2 linked regions of the Lacibacter sediminis genome follow. The protein of the gene in region 2 interacts with the protein of the main gene of each other region in a pairwise test. Links are inferred from orthologs where the notes say so. Each region holds a gene or a part of one and is shown on either strand. Other genes may lie near its edges.

Region 1 (5,426 bases), 1.5 Mb from region 2 along the record:
TCCATCCTCGCTCCTTTAATCATATATCTTGTAAAAAGGAATGAATCACGTTATGTAGGTGAGCATGCCAAAGAAGCATTGAATTTCGGAATCAGCGTGGTTATCTATTGCATCATCTGCATACCACTGATATTTATAATCATAGGTATTTTCTTTTTGATTGCTATTGGTATAGGTTCGCTTATTATTTACATCATTGCGGCCGTAAAAGCGGCTGATGATGTGTTGTACCGTTATCCATTCACCATCCGTTTCATCAAGTAGTTTTACTTTTTTTAAGTTAATTCATTGATAAAGGCTTTCATAAACGAAAGCCTTTATTAATTTTGGTACTGCAATTGTTCCAATATCTATGACACATTGTATTATTCAATTAAAACCGAGCTTATGAAACAAGTTCTACTCTTGATTTCTCTCTCATTACTGATCAACTCCTGCGCAAGAAAACGAATGATGGAAAGGGTGCAGCAATATAACATCCGTACCATTGCTATTCTTCCTGCTCAGTTAGAAGTAACCGGAAACATTCCAAAGAAATTAACGCCTGAACAGGTAAATGAGATGATTGAAAGAAACAGCACGTTTCTAAACCGTGCTTTGTACATCGACCTGGTGCAGTATGTTGATACACGTTTGCGTCGCTACTCGCAGGTTCAATTTCAAAGCTCGGAGCGTACTAAAAAACTATTGGAGGAAAAAGGCATTACTGATTCTGCATCCTGGCAAATGGATCCTGCAGAGCTTTCGAAAATACTGGGTGTTGACGCAGTGGTATCAACCAAGGTAACGCAGAACCATATTCTCAGTAATGAAGTGGCAATGGGTGTTGATGTGGTAGGTGGTATTCTTAACCGTACTGTTCCGGGTATTGGTGTGCCAACGGGAATGGCCCGTACAAGTGATATGTTTGTGAGTAGTGCTCTTGTGAAAGAAGGTTATACCGTGTGGAGCACACGATTTACCAACCAGACAGATTGGAACTATCCATTTCAGCAATCCATTCAAAATGTAACAAGAGCTATTGCAAGAAGATTTCCTTTATAAAGAATCCTGTCAATAAAAAAGTCGTTCCACGTTAGCGGAACGACTTTTTTTATGGGTAGAATAAGATTAATCCCAGCCTTTTTTTGCAGTGCCTGCAGCAATTGCAGCCAGAGCTTTTGCTTCGCCTAATAAGGCAGTAAGTTTGTTACCTTTTCCATCATCACCTTTAGCAATGTATCCACCTTTAGCTGTACGCTCAACTACTGCATTCTGGATAGGAACGTTCTTTTCTTTTGTCTTTACGTTATACGCTGTTAATTCCATAATTTAATTTTTTATGAGGGGGTTAGTTAATAATTACCGTCACTCGGTTCGGGCTAAAGTACAGATTTTCGCTAAAAAAGGACTTAAAATGCTTTCCACAGCCGCTATGCATTGAAAATCAATAAAAAAGCGACCCGGATTGACGGGCCGCTCGTATGATTTGTATAAAATTCCGCCTTAAATGTCAAGGTTTGCGTACTTGGCGTGGCTTTCAATAAACTCCCTTCTTGGAGCAACTTCATCGCCCATAAGCATGCTGAATACCCTGTCGGCCTCCGCTGCACTTTCAATCGTAACCATCTTCAGCGCACGTGTGCCCGGGTTCATGGTTGTTTCCCATAACTGGTCGGCATTCATTTCACCCAAACCTTTGTATCGTTGTACGCCCACACTGTCTTCTTTACCTGCACCAAATTGTGCAACGTACGCTTTGCGTTCTTCTTCATTCCATGCGTAAGCCATTTCCTTTCCTTTCTTCACCTGGTATAACGGTGGCTGTGCGAGATAGAGATAACCCTGCTCAACAATCGCCGTCATATAACGGAAGAAAAAAGTAAGGATCAATGTGGCGATATGACTACCATCCACATCGGCATCGGTCATGATGATGATCTTGTGATAACGAAGCTTGCTGATGTCTAACGCTTTTGGATCTTCAGGAGTACCCATCTTTACACCAAGAGCTGTAAACATATTCCGGATCTCTTCGTTATCGTAGATCTTATGCTCCATTGCTTTCTCTACGTTCAATATCTTACCACGTAAAGGAAGAATGGCCTGGAAACTACGGTCACGGCCTTGCTTGGCAGTACCACCTGCCGAATCACCTTCGACTAAATATAATTCGCAACGTTCAGGATCACGATCAGAACAATCAGCCAGTTTACCCGGCAAACCGCCACCGCTTAATACGGTTTTACGTTGCACCAGTTCACGTGCTTTCTTAGCTGCTGCTCTTGCCTGTGCCGCAAGGATAATTTTTTGAACGATGTTCTTTGCTTCTCTTGGATTTTCTTCGAGATAAGCTTCCAGTGTGCGGCTTACAGATGTTTCCACAATACCACTTACTTCACTGTTGCCGAGCTTGGTTTTTGTTTGACCTTCAAACTGTGGTTCAGGAACCTTTACTGAAATGATAGCAGTTAAACCTTCACGGAAATCATCTCCTTCAACATCTACTTTTGCTTTTTCAAACAAGCCTTCTTTTTTTCCGTATGATGTAAACACCCTCGTAATTGATCTGCGGAAACCGGTTACGTGTGTACCTCCTTCAATGGTGTTGATGTTGTTTACATATGAAAAGATATGTTCACTGTACGAGTCATTATACACCATGGCAACTTCTACTGCTACATTACTCTCAGGGTCATGACCATCCATGTAGATCACTTGAGGTAACAGTGGACTGCGTTTGCCATTCTTCTCAATCAATTCTACAAATTCAGTGATACCACCTTCGCTGAAGAATGTGTTACTGTAAGTTGCACCGTTCTCATCCACTTCACGAAGATCGTTGAGGATAATGCGGATGCCTTTATTCAAAAACGATAATTCACGTAAACGTGCTTCAAGAATTTCTTTTTTATAAACAGATGCGGTGAAGATGGTCGTATCGGGCCAGAAATGAACCCTTGTACCCGTAATATCGCTTACACCTGCTTCACGAACAGGATACTGAGGAACACCAATGCGATATTCCTGCTCAAATATTTTTCCTTCACGCTGAACGGTTACCTGCAGTTTAGATGACAATGCGTTTACGCAACTTACACCCACACCATGCAAACCACCTGATACTTTGTAAGAACCTTTATCGAACTTACCACCGGCATGCAACACAGTCATTACAACTTCAAGTGCAGAACGTTTTTCTTTTGTATGCATGGCAGTAGGAATACCACGACCATCATCCTGCACACTGATGCTGTTATCTTCATGAATGTTGACTGTAATGTTTTTACAATAACCTGCAAGGGCTTCATCGATCGAGTTGTCGACCACTTCATACACGAGGTGATGCAAACCTTTTTCACTGATATCGCCAATGTACATGGCGGGACGCTTACGAACCGCTTCTAAACCTTCTAAAACCTGGATACTGTCGGCGCCATAACCTGCATTTTGTGCTGCTGCACTGATGGCTTTTTCCTGTAAGTCTGTTAACTCTGTGCTCATATAATGATTCTCAAAAAATCTGATTGGGAGTGGTGAAAATATATTCGGACAAATGTACGGAAAAGGCAGCGGTTGAAGCGATTTTTAAAGCCGATTTTACAGCAAGAAATCCACAATTTTTCTGCTGAAAATGAAGGGTTTGAAACAGTTTGTGGAATTCTTGAAAACAGGAGCGGCAGACTACTTCTTTTTCCATCCAAAAACATGACAAAACTCTGTCAATAGCCCATGATAATAGCCCTGCTTTATGACCTATCTTTGCCATCCCAATGCAGCAATTAAACGAATTACTCACACTCGCCAACCGAAACCCGCTCTTAACACATGAGCTGGATCTGGTATATGAGCAGGAAAAGCAAATTCCCGGCTCGGTGCAGTATGGTATTTATCGCTACAAATTGCTGCCACATGTTACTCCTGAAGACACGGCGGTGCTGGTGTATAATTCGCAATCTCAGCAATCAAAGGAGCGGAATATTGAGCTGCGTTTCTGCATCAATGGAAATAAATATTGTAACAGCAAAACCTGCGCAAACGGGGTTTGTAAAAAAACATCGGCCGATTGTACTGCAGAGCCAACAATCGATGTATTCATGTTTCGTTTTTCTCCTTCTTATCTTACTCCGTTTGTAAAAGGGAAAACCATTACAACAAAAAGTGAGCGGGTGCTTGCGTTTAAAGAAAAACAATCTTTCATCACAACGGTTAATCTTTGCAGCCGTATCAGAACGGTATTGGAAAACCTGTTACAGCATAATTACAGTAATGCACTGGAGAATATTTATGTAAACAGCCAGTTGCAAACATTGCTGTTGTATGGATTAGAATGTTTAACTGATCAGAAAGCTGAAGACAGTTTTGTTTGCCGTTTTCTTGCAACGGATAATGCAAAAGATACCATTCTGCAGGCAAGGGAAATTTTATTGCAACGTATTGGCGAGCCCATCACCATTAAAGAATTGAGCCGTAAAGTAGGAACCAACGAATGTTATTTGAAAAAAGGGTTCAAAGAAATGTTCGGAACTACCATCTTCGAATTCTACCAGAGCCAGCGAATGGAACACGCTAAATATCTTTTATACGAAAAAGGGTTAAGCGTTACCGAGGTAAGTGCATTACTCGGTTATTCCTCCATCTCACACTTTTCTACTGCGTTTAAAAAGCACACGGGGCTGAAGCCATGTGAATTGTTGTTCAGAACAAACTAATACCTGTTCATTTTCTCTGAGGCTTTCCGTATTGCGTAAACAGTTTTCCTTATTCTGTAAATGATTTGAATGGTTGTAATGCACCTTTGCCCCCGATTAAACTTGGGAATGAACATGAAAAGAACCATTATCACAATTTGCCTGGCAATAATAGCTTTACAAACAACAGCTCAACAGGATTCAACAAAAACAGACAGCAGTCGTCTCCATACAAAATACCTGGCCGATATAACAGTAGTTGGCCGTAACAGCCGTGCTGATGTACATTTTTTACCGGAAATTGTTGGTGTAAATATCAATGCTGGTAAGAAGAACTCATTAATTGTAGTCGATAATGTGCAGGGAAATGTTGTTACCAATACCATGCGGCAAGTGGTAGCCAAAATTCCCGGTATTCAAATTTGGGAAAGCGATGGCAGCGGTATACAGATCGGTATTGCGGCAAGAGGATTGAGCCCTAACCGTAGTTGGGAATTCAACACAAGACAAAATGGTTATGATATAGCTGCCGATCCTTATGGTTATCCGGAAGCATACTATAATCCGCAGTTACAGGCAGTACAACGGATTGAAATCATCAGAGGACATGGTTCGCTGCAATACGGACCGCAGTTTGGAGGAATGGTGAATTACATTCTTAGAAACGGAAGTGAAATTAATAAGCCGTTTGAATTTGAAACACAACAAACCATTGGCAGCAACGGTTTGTTTAATAGCTATAATGCTGTAGGTGGC
Region 2 (5,656 bases):
GTACGGTTCAGTTTCAATGACATATCTTATTAATTCTGTTTATTAAATGTAATAAAAAAAGGCTGTCGTAAAACGACAGCCTTAAAGTTGAGAGAACACCTGGCTTATTGATTTAACGCCTGGTATTTTGCATCAAATTCTTTCTCTTTATCCTTATTGCCGAGAAAACGATAGGCTTCTGTTAAAAGATACAAAGTTGATTTGTATTCGTTTTTCGTACGCTTATCTTTCATTTGATCGGCCGTCATTGCGGCAAAAATAGCCGCTGAATTATCTAAATAAGGAAGTGCCTCTTTCATCCGGTCTTCCATTTGTTTTTTCATCTCAGTCTTCTTTTGTGTGTCGGCCGGAGTTGTTCCTTTTATCTTCTTCATTTCATCCTGCATAAAAGCAGCTTCATTGAAATAGGTTTTACCGATCAGCAAATGAGCATCTGGCTGCTTTGGATCAAGTTCAATACACTTCTTCAATGCAGAAATGATCTTGTCGAAGTAAGCAGGTTTTTGTTCTGCTGTTGCTTTTGAATCCATATAGAGCCAGTTAAAGATCTCAGCTGCATAATCGTAACGCACCTCGTAATCTTTAGGGTCTGTTTCAACAATACCTTCGTACTTCTTAAATATTTCTAACGCATCTGCCCCGCTCTTACGCATTTTATCGAGTTCAATACGATCGTAGTAAGTATCCTTTGGATAAAGCTTACGTCCGCTTTCAGCATATTTAGCTGCTAACTCCGGATTTTTCTTCTGATCGTAGTAATAAGTAAGATAGCGGTACACCACATCATAACCTTCGCCACCAATGTTGGCATCAGCTATTTTCTGGAAGAAAGAAACTACTTCTTCTTTATTTTCTAACTGCATAGCAGCAGCACCGGCATAGTAATACAGGATGGTATCAACTTCGCTCAGCGCCCATTTATTTTTAAAGATGAAACGACCAACTTTGTCGGCTTTTTTATAGCCATCCAAAGCGCCCTGGTAGTTGCCGCTATTGTATAACTGGTTGGCTTCTTTTTGCAATTCGAGATAGTTATCAAAAATCGGATACTGCCTTGTCATCATATAAACTTCCGACTGTTTCTGGTCAAGCTCCATTGCTTTTTGATAGGCATCGAATGATTGCATCCATGCATCAGGAACGGTTGCCTTCAGGGTTGCATCTTTGGCGATCTGGCCATAGATCAATCCTTTGTAATACCAGGCTTCCCAATTCTTTTGTTCTTTTTCATTCGCTAAAGCAAGATCAACTGCCTCTTTTGCTTTTGGCCAATCTTTTTTGTCGTAAGCATTGCGGATCTTCTTTACATCCTGTGCAGAAAGACCCAGGCAAAACAGTACAGCAACCGCTGAGAAAAGAAATTTTTTCATCTCTTTATTTTTTGTGTTTATTGTTTTTTACTGATTGTCAGATGATTCAGGTGTTTCGTCGGTCGTTGTTGTGTTATGATCAGAGTTGTCAGAAATGTTATTGTCAGAACTATCAGATGCTTCCGGTAGTACATCAGTTGCATCTACTACTTCTTCCTCTTCATCCAAACGGGTAATTGCTGCAATTTCATCGCCATCATCAACCCGTATCAGTTTAACACCTTGTGTAGCACGTCCCTGTTCACTGATCTGATTCACTTTCATACGAATAGTGATACCACTCCTACAACTGATCATCAGATCTTCTTTCTCGGTCACTTCCAGCATACCAACCAACGGACCTGTTTTATCAGTCACGTTAATTGTTTTTACACCTTTACCACCTCTGTTGGTCATCCGGTATTCATCAACAGGGGTACGCTTACCGTATCCTTTTTCACTTACTACCAATACAGTGCGGCTGGTGTCATCCCTGTTAACACAAATCATACCAACCACCTCGTCATTCTCATCATCCACTTCAATACCTGCAACACCGATGGCACCACGACCCGTTGGTCTTACTTTTTCTTCAGGGAAACGAATTGCACGGCCGCTTTTCACCGCCATCATAATTTCACTGCTTCCATCAGTCATCTTCGCTTCTAGTAATTCATCACCTTCAACGATGGTGATAGCGTTAACACCAGTTGCACGGCGTCTGCTAAAGTCTTCCAAAAGCGTTTTCTTAATGATACCCTTTCTTGTACACAATACAATGTAATGATTCTTCACAAATTCTTCATCTTCGATATTGGCAACATCAATAATTGCTCTCACTTTATCATCAGGCGGTAATTGCATCAGGTTTTGAATAGCTCTGCCCTTGCTTGTTTTATCGCCTTCGGGAATTTCATAACTCTTCAGCCAATACACCCTTCCTTTTTCCGTGAAGAATAAAAGTGTATGGTGAGTAGATGCAACAAAGAGATGTTCTACATAATCTTCTTCTCTTGTTTTACTACCCATTGCTCCCCTGCCGCCTCTGCGTTGCTGACGGTATTCATTAGCCGAAGTACGTTTGATATAACCATGATGTGAAATAGTGATCACCACATCTTCTTCTTTAATGAGGTCTTCAATACGCACTTCATTGTCTAAGTAAGTGATCTCTGTTTTACGTTCGTCACCAAATTTCTCTTTTATTTCGAGTAACTCGGTTTTAATGAGATCGAAACGCATGGTTTCGTTTGATAAAAGCTCGTTCAAATGATTGATCAGTTTCATTAACTCATCATATTCATTCTTGATCTTATCACGCTCCATGCCTGTTAAACGCTGGAGACGGAGTTCAAGAATTGCTTTGGCTTGTATTTCATCCAATCCCCAACCTGCATTGATCAAATTCTCTTTGGCAACATCGGGTGTTGCAGAACTGCGGATGAGAGCAATTACTTCATCGAGATGATCTAATGCAATCAGATAACCTAATAAGATATGTGCTCTTTCCTGCGCTTTGCGTAATTCATATTTCGTACGACGTACAACAACCTCATGACGGAATTCAACAAACTCAGAGATGAGTTCTTTGAGGTTAAGTGTTTTTGGTCGGCCTTTTACAATGGCAACATTATTGATGCCGTAAGAAGTTTGCAGTTCGGTGAACTTAAACAGCTGGTTCACGATCACGTTGGCAACAGCATCACGCTTCAGGTCAACAACAATACGTGTACCTTCCTTTTGGTTACTCTCGTTGTTTACGTGAACAATACCTTCAATCACTTTATTATTCACCAACTGACCGATCTTATCGGTTAATGCATCACGGTTTACCTGGTACGGTACTTCTGTAATGATGATCTGTTCACGGCCACTTGTTTTTGTTTCGATGGTTAGTTTACCACGCAACACAACACGACCACGTCCAAAATGAGCACCGGCTTTAATGCCTTCCATGCCGTAAATGGTACCGGCAGTTGGAAAGTCAGGAGCTTTTACATGCGTCATCAACTCATCGATCGTAATCTCCCGGTTATCGATAAACGCTATACAGCCGTCAATTACCTCACCCAGGTTATGCGGCATCATGTTGGTAGCCATACCAACAGCAATACCACTTGAACCATTCACCAATAATTGCGGAATACGTGTAGGAAGAACCGAAGGTTCTCTTTCGGAATCATCGAAGTTGTTTTGAAAATCGACTGTTTCTTTATCGATATCGCCCAGCATACTTTCGGTAAGACGTTCCATTCTTACCTCGGTATAACGCATCGCTGCAGGGCCATCACCATCCTGGTTACCAAAGTTACCCTGGCCATCAACCAAGGTGTAACGCATGCTCCATTCCTGGGCCATACGCACCATGGCATCGTAAACAGATCCATCGCCATGGGGGTGATACTTACCAAGCACCTCACCCACCACTCTTGCACTTTTCTTGTAGGCTTTGTTGTATTGCAAACCCAGTTCGTTCATTGCATACAAAATGCGGCGGTGAACGGGTTTTAATCCATCTCTTACATCGGGCAACGCACGGCCAACGATCACTGACATCGAATAATCGATGTAGGCAGTTTTCATTTGCTCCTCGATATTTACGGGTATGATACGACCATTCCTATCCTGCCCGTTTTCCATTGTATTTTCTGTTTGATCCATAGCTTAAAATGTCGCTTAAATTGAAGCGGCCAAAGATACCGAAAAGCATACGGAACCCGACAGAAAAACAGCCTTTATTTTCACTGTTTTTCAACAATTTATTGCAGTTTGTGGATAAGAAAACCGGGGTGATTTTTTAGTTGAAAAATCCGTTTAAAAAACGTTAGTAGGACAGCCTAAACTTGAACGTCGTTTGCCACCACCACGTCCGCCGCTTAAACGGCCTCCCGAACGGTCGCCGCCGGTGATACGATAGGTGAATGTTAAACCGAGAAAGTAGTAATTGTCTTTAAATTCGGAGCCGCCTCTTTTTTCCAAATCAACCGGATAAGGATCGATTGAATGACCGGGAACTTCCGGTGTACGAAATGCCATTTCAACAGCTTTTGGTCCACGTGAAGCAAGTAACACAGCCTGATCAACATAAGAACGACTTACATCATCCATGTAGTCAGTAAATGTTTTGCGGTAGCCAAACTCTGCACCAACATCAATCCTGTCGGTAAGTACCATACGAACACCTACGCCAAGTGGAACTGTAAATTGAGTTAAACTATATGGCTGACGATCGGGGTATCCAGCTAAACCCTGTCCTTCTGTTGACAGTGGTTTCAGGAAAACCTTGTTTCCTCCCTGGTCATATGCATACGGATTGTAATAAAAACCTGCAAGGGCACCAAAAACATAAGGTGAGAAAACCCTGTCGGTCATTCCAAGAAAATGATATTCAGCACCGGCATGTAATTCGATGATATTTGTTGCGAAACTGAGATTACGCAAGATGTTTGCTGGGTTCTTTTGAAAACGGTCTTCCGCTCTTACCTCGGCAAAATGAAGCCCGCCACGCAACATCACATAGGGGTTGATGTCATAACTGGCCCAAAGCCCCACACTATATCGAGCCTGCTGAAAAGTTATTGGTCTTGATTGAAGATCGCCATTGTAATTGGCCATACCTCCAAAGAGATTTAAACGAAGATCTTGTGCAGTAAGTGCAGTAAAGGTTACAACGGTGAGTAAGGTTAAGATCAGTTTCTTTTGCATATGAATATTTGTTTTGCAAAAATAAAGCCAGTCTTACACAGGATACGTTATTTGATAAAACGGATAAATAAATGAATTCGTATAGCAAAGTAACTGCAGCCTGATATAAGTTCATGAAATTTCTTTAACCTTGCCGCCTTAACGAAAGCATATGAAATGAGCCATAAAAATTTTCTGGCGAATAACATGTGGCCATAAACAACTAAAATTTACACATGAAACCTGATAACGGACAGTACTACCCTTCTTATTTGCAGCTGGAGAAAATTCTCGACAGCCAGCATCTTTTAAGTTTTGCTGAAGGCCAGCAACCTGCGCATGATGAAATGTTGTTCATCATCATTCACCAGTCTTATGAACTATGGTTCAAACAGATTTTATTTGAACTGGACTTTGTAAAAAAAGTATTCAGCAAAGAAAAGGTAGATGATAACAGTGAAGATCTGAATCTGTGCCGTCATCGTTTGAAACGTGTTACACGAATATTAGAATTGCTGAATCAACAGGTAACGATACTTGACACCATGACGCCGATGGATTTTCTTGAATTCCGTAACCTGCTCACTCCTGCATCGGGTTTTCAAAGCAAACAGTTTCGTTTA

What was found. Proteins that work in one complex are often made in the same cells at the same time.
Region 1: the proteins of gyrA (region 2) and gyrB interact in binary tests that used the Escherichia coli proteins (3 or more experiments, as listed by UniProt). The link is inferred for Lacibacter sediminis from one-to-one orthologs.

The regions. Positions count from the first base shown.
Region 1 is NZ_CP060007.1:4,396,116-4,401,541, reverse strand. The notes cover bases 985-3,929. They hold gyrB (DNA topoisomerase (ATP-hydrolyzing) subunit B), read right to left. Parts: upstream 3,484-3,929; coding sequence 1,486-3,483; downstream 985-1,485. Other genes in these bases: H4075_RS18730 (helix-turn-helix domain-containing protein), read left to right, coding at 3,753-3,929; H4075_RS18740 (hypothetical protein), read right to left, coding at 1,111-1,308; H4075_RS18745 (hypothetical protein), read left to right, coding at 985-1,044. In the rest of the region: H4075_RS18750 (DUF4870 domain-containing protein), read left to right, coding at 1-264; more of H4075_RS18745, read left to right, coding at 388-984; more of H4075_RS18730, read left to right, coding at 3,930-4,691; H4075_RS18725 (TonB-dependent receptor family protein), read left to right, coding at 4,806-5,426. UniProt on the Escherichia coli protein: DNA gyrase negatively supercoils closed circular double-stranded DNA in an ATP-dependent manner to maintain chromosomes in an underwound state.
Region 2 is NZ_CP060007.1:2,846,472-2,852,127, reverse strand. What follows is about bases 1,198-4,372. They hold gyrA (DNA gyrase subunit A), read right to left. Parts: upstream 4,011-4,372; coding sequence 1,398-4,010; downstream 1,198-1,397. Other genes in these bases: H4075_RS12020 (DUF6089 family protein), read right to left, coding at 4,164-4,372; H4075_RS12030 (tetratricopeptide repeat protein), read right to left, coding at 1,198-1,370. In the rest of the region: H4075_RS12035 (HD domain-containing protein), read right to left, coding at 1-23; more of H4075_RS12030, read right to left, coding at 105-1,197; more of H4075_RS12020, read right to left, coding at 4,373-5,054; H4075_RS12015 (tryptophan 2,3-dioxygenase family protein), read left to right, coding at 5,270-5,656. UniProt on the Escherichia coli protein: A type II topoisomerase that negatively supercoils closed circular double-stranded (ds) DNA in an ATP-dependent manner to maintain chromosomes in an underwound state.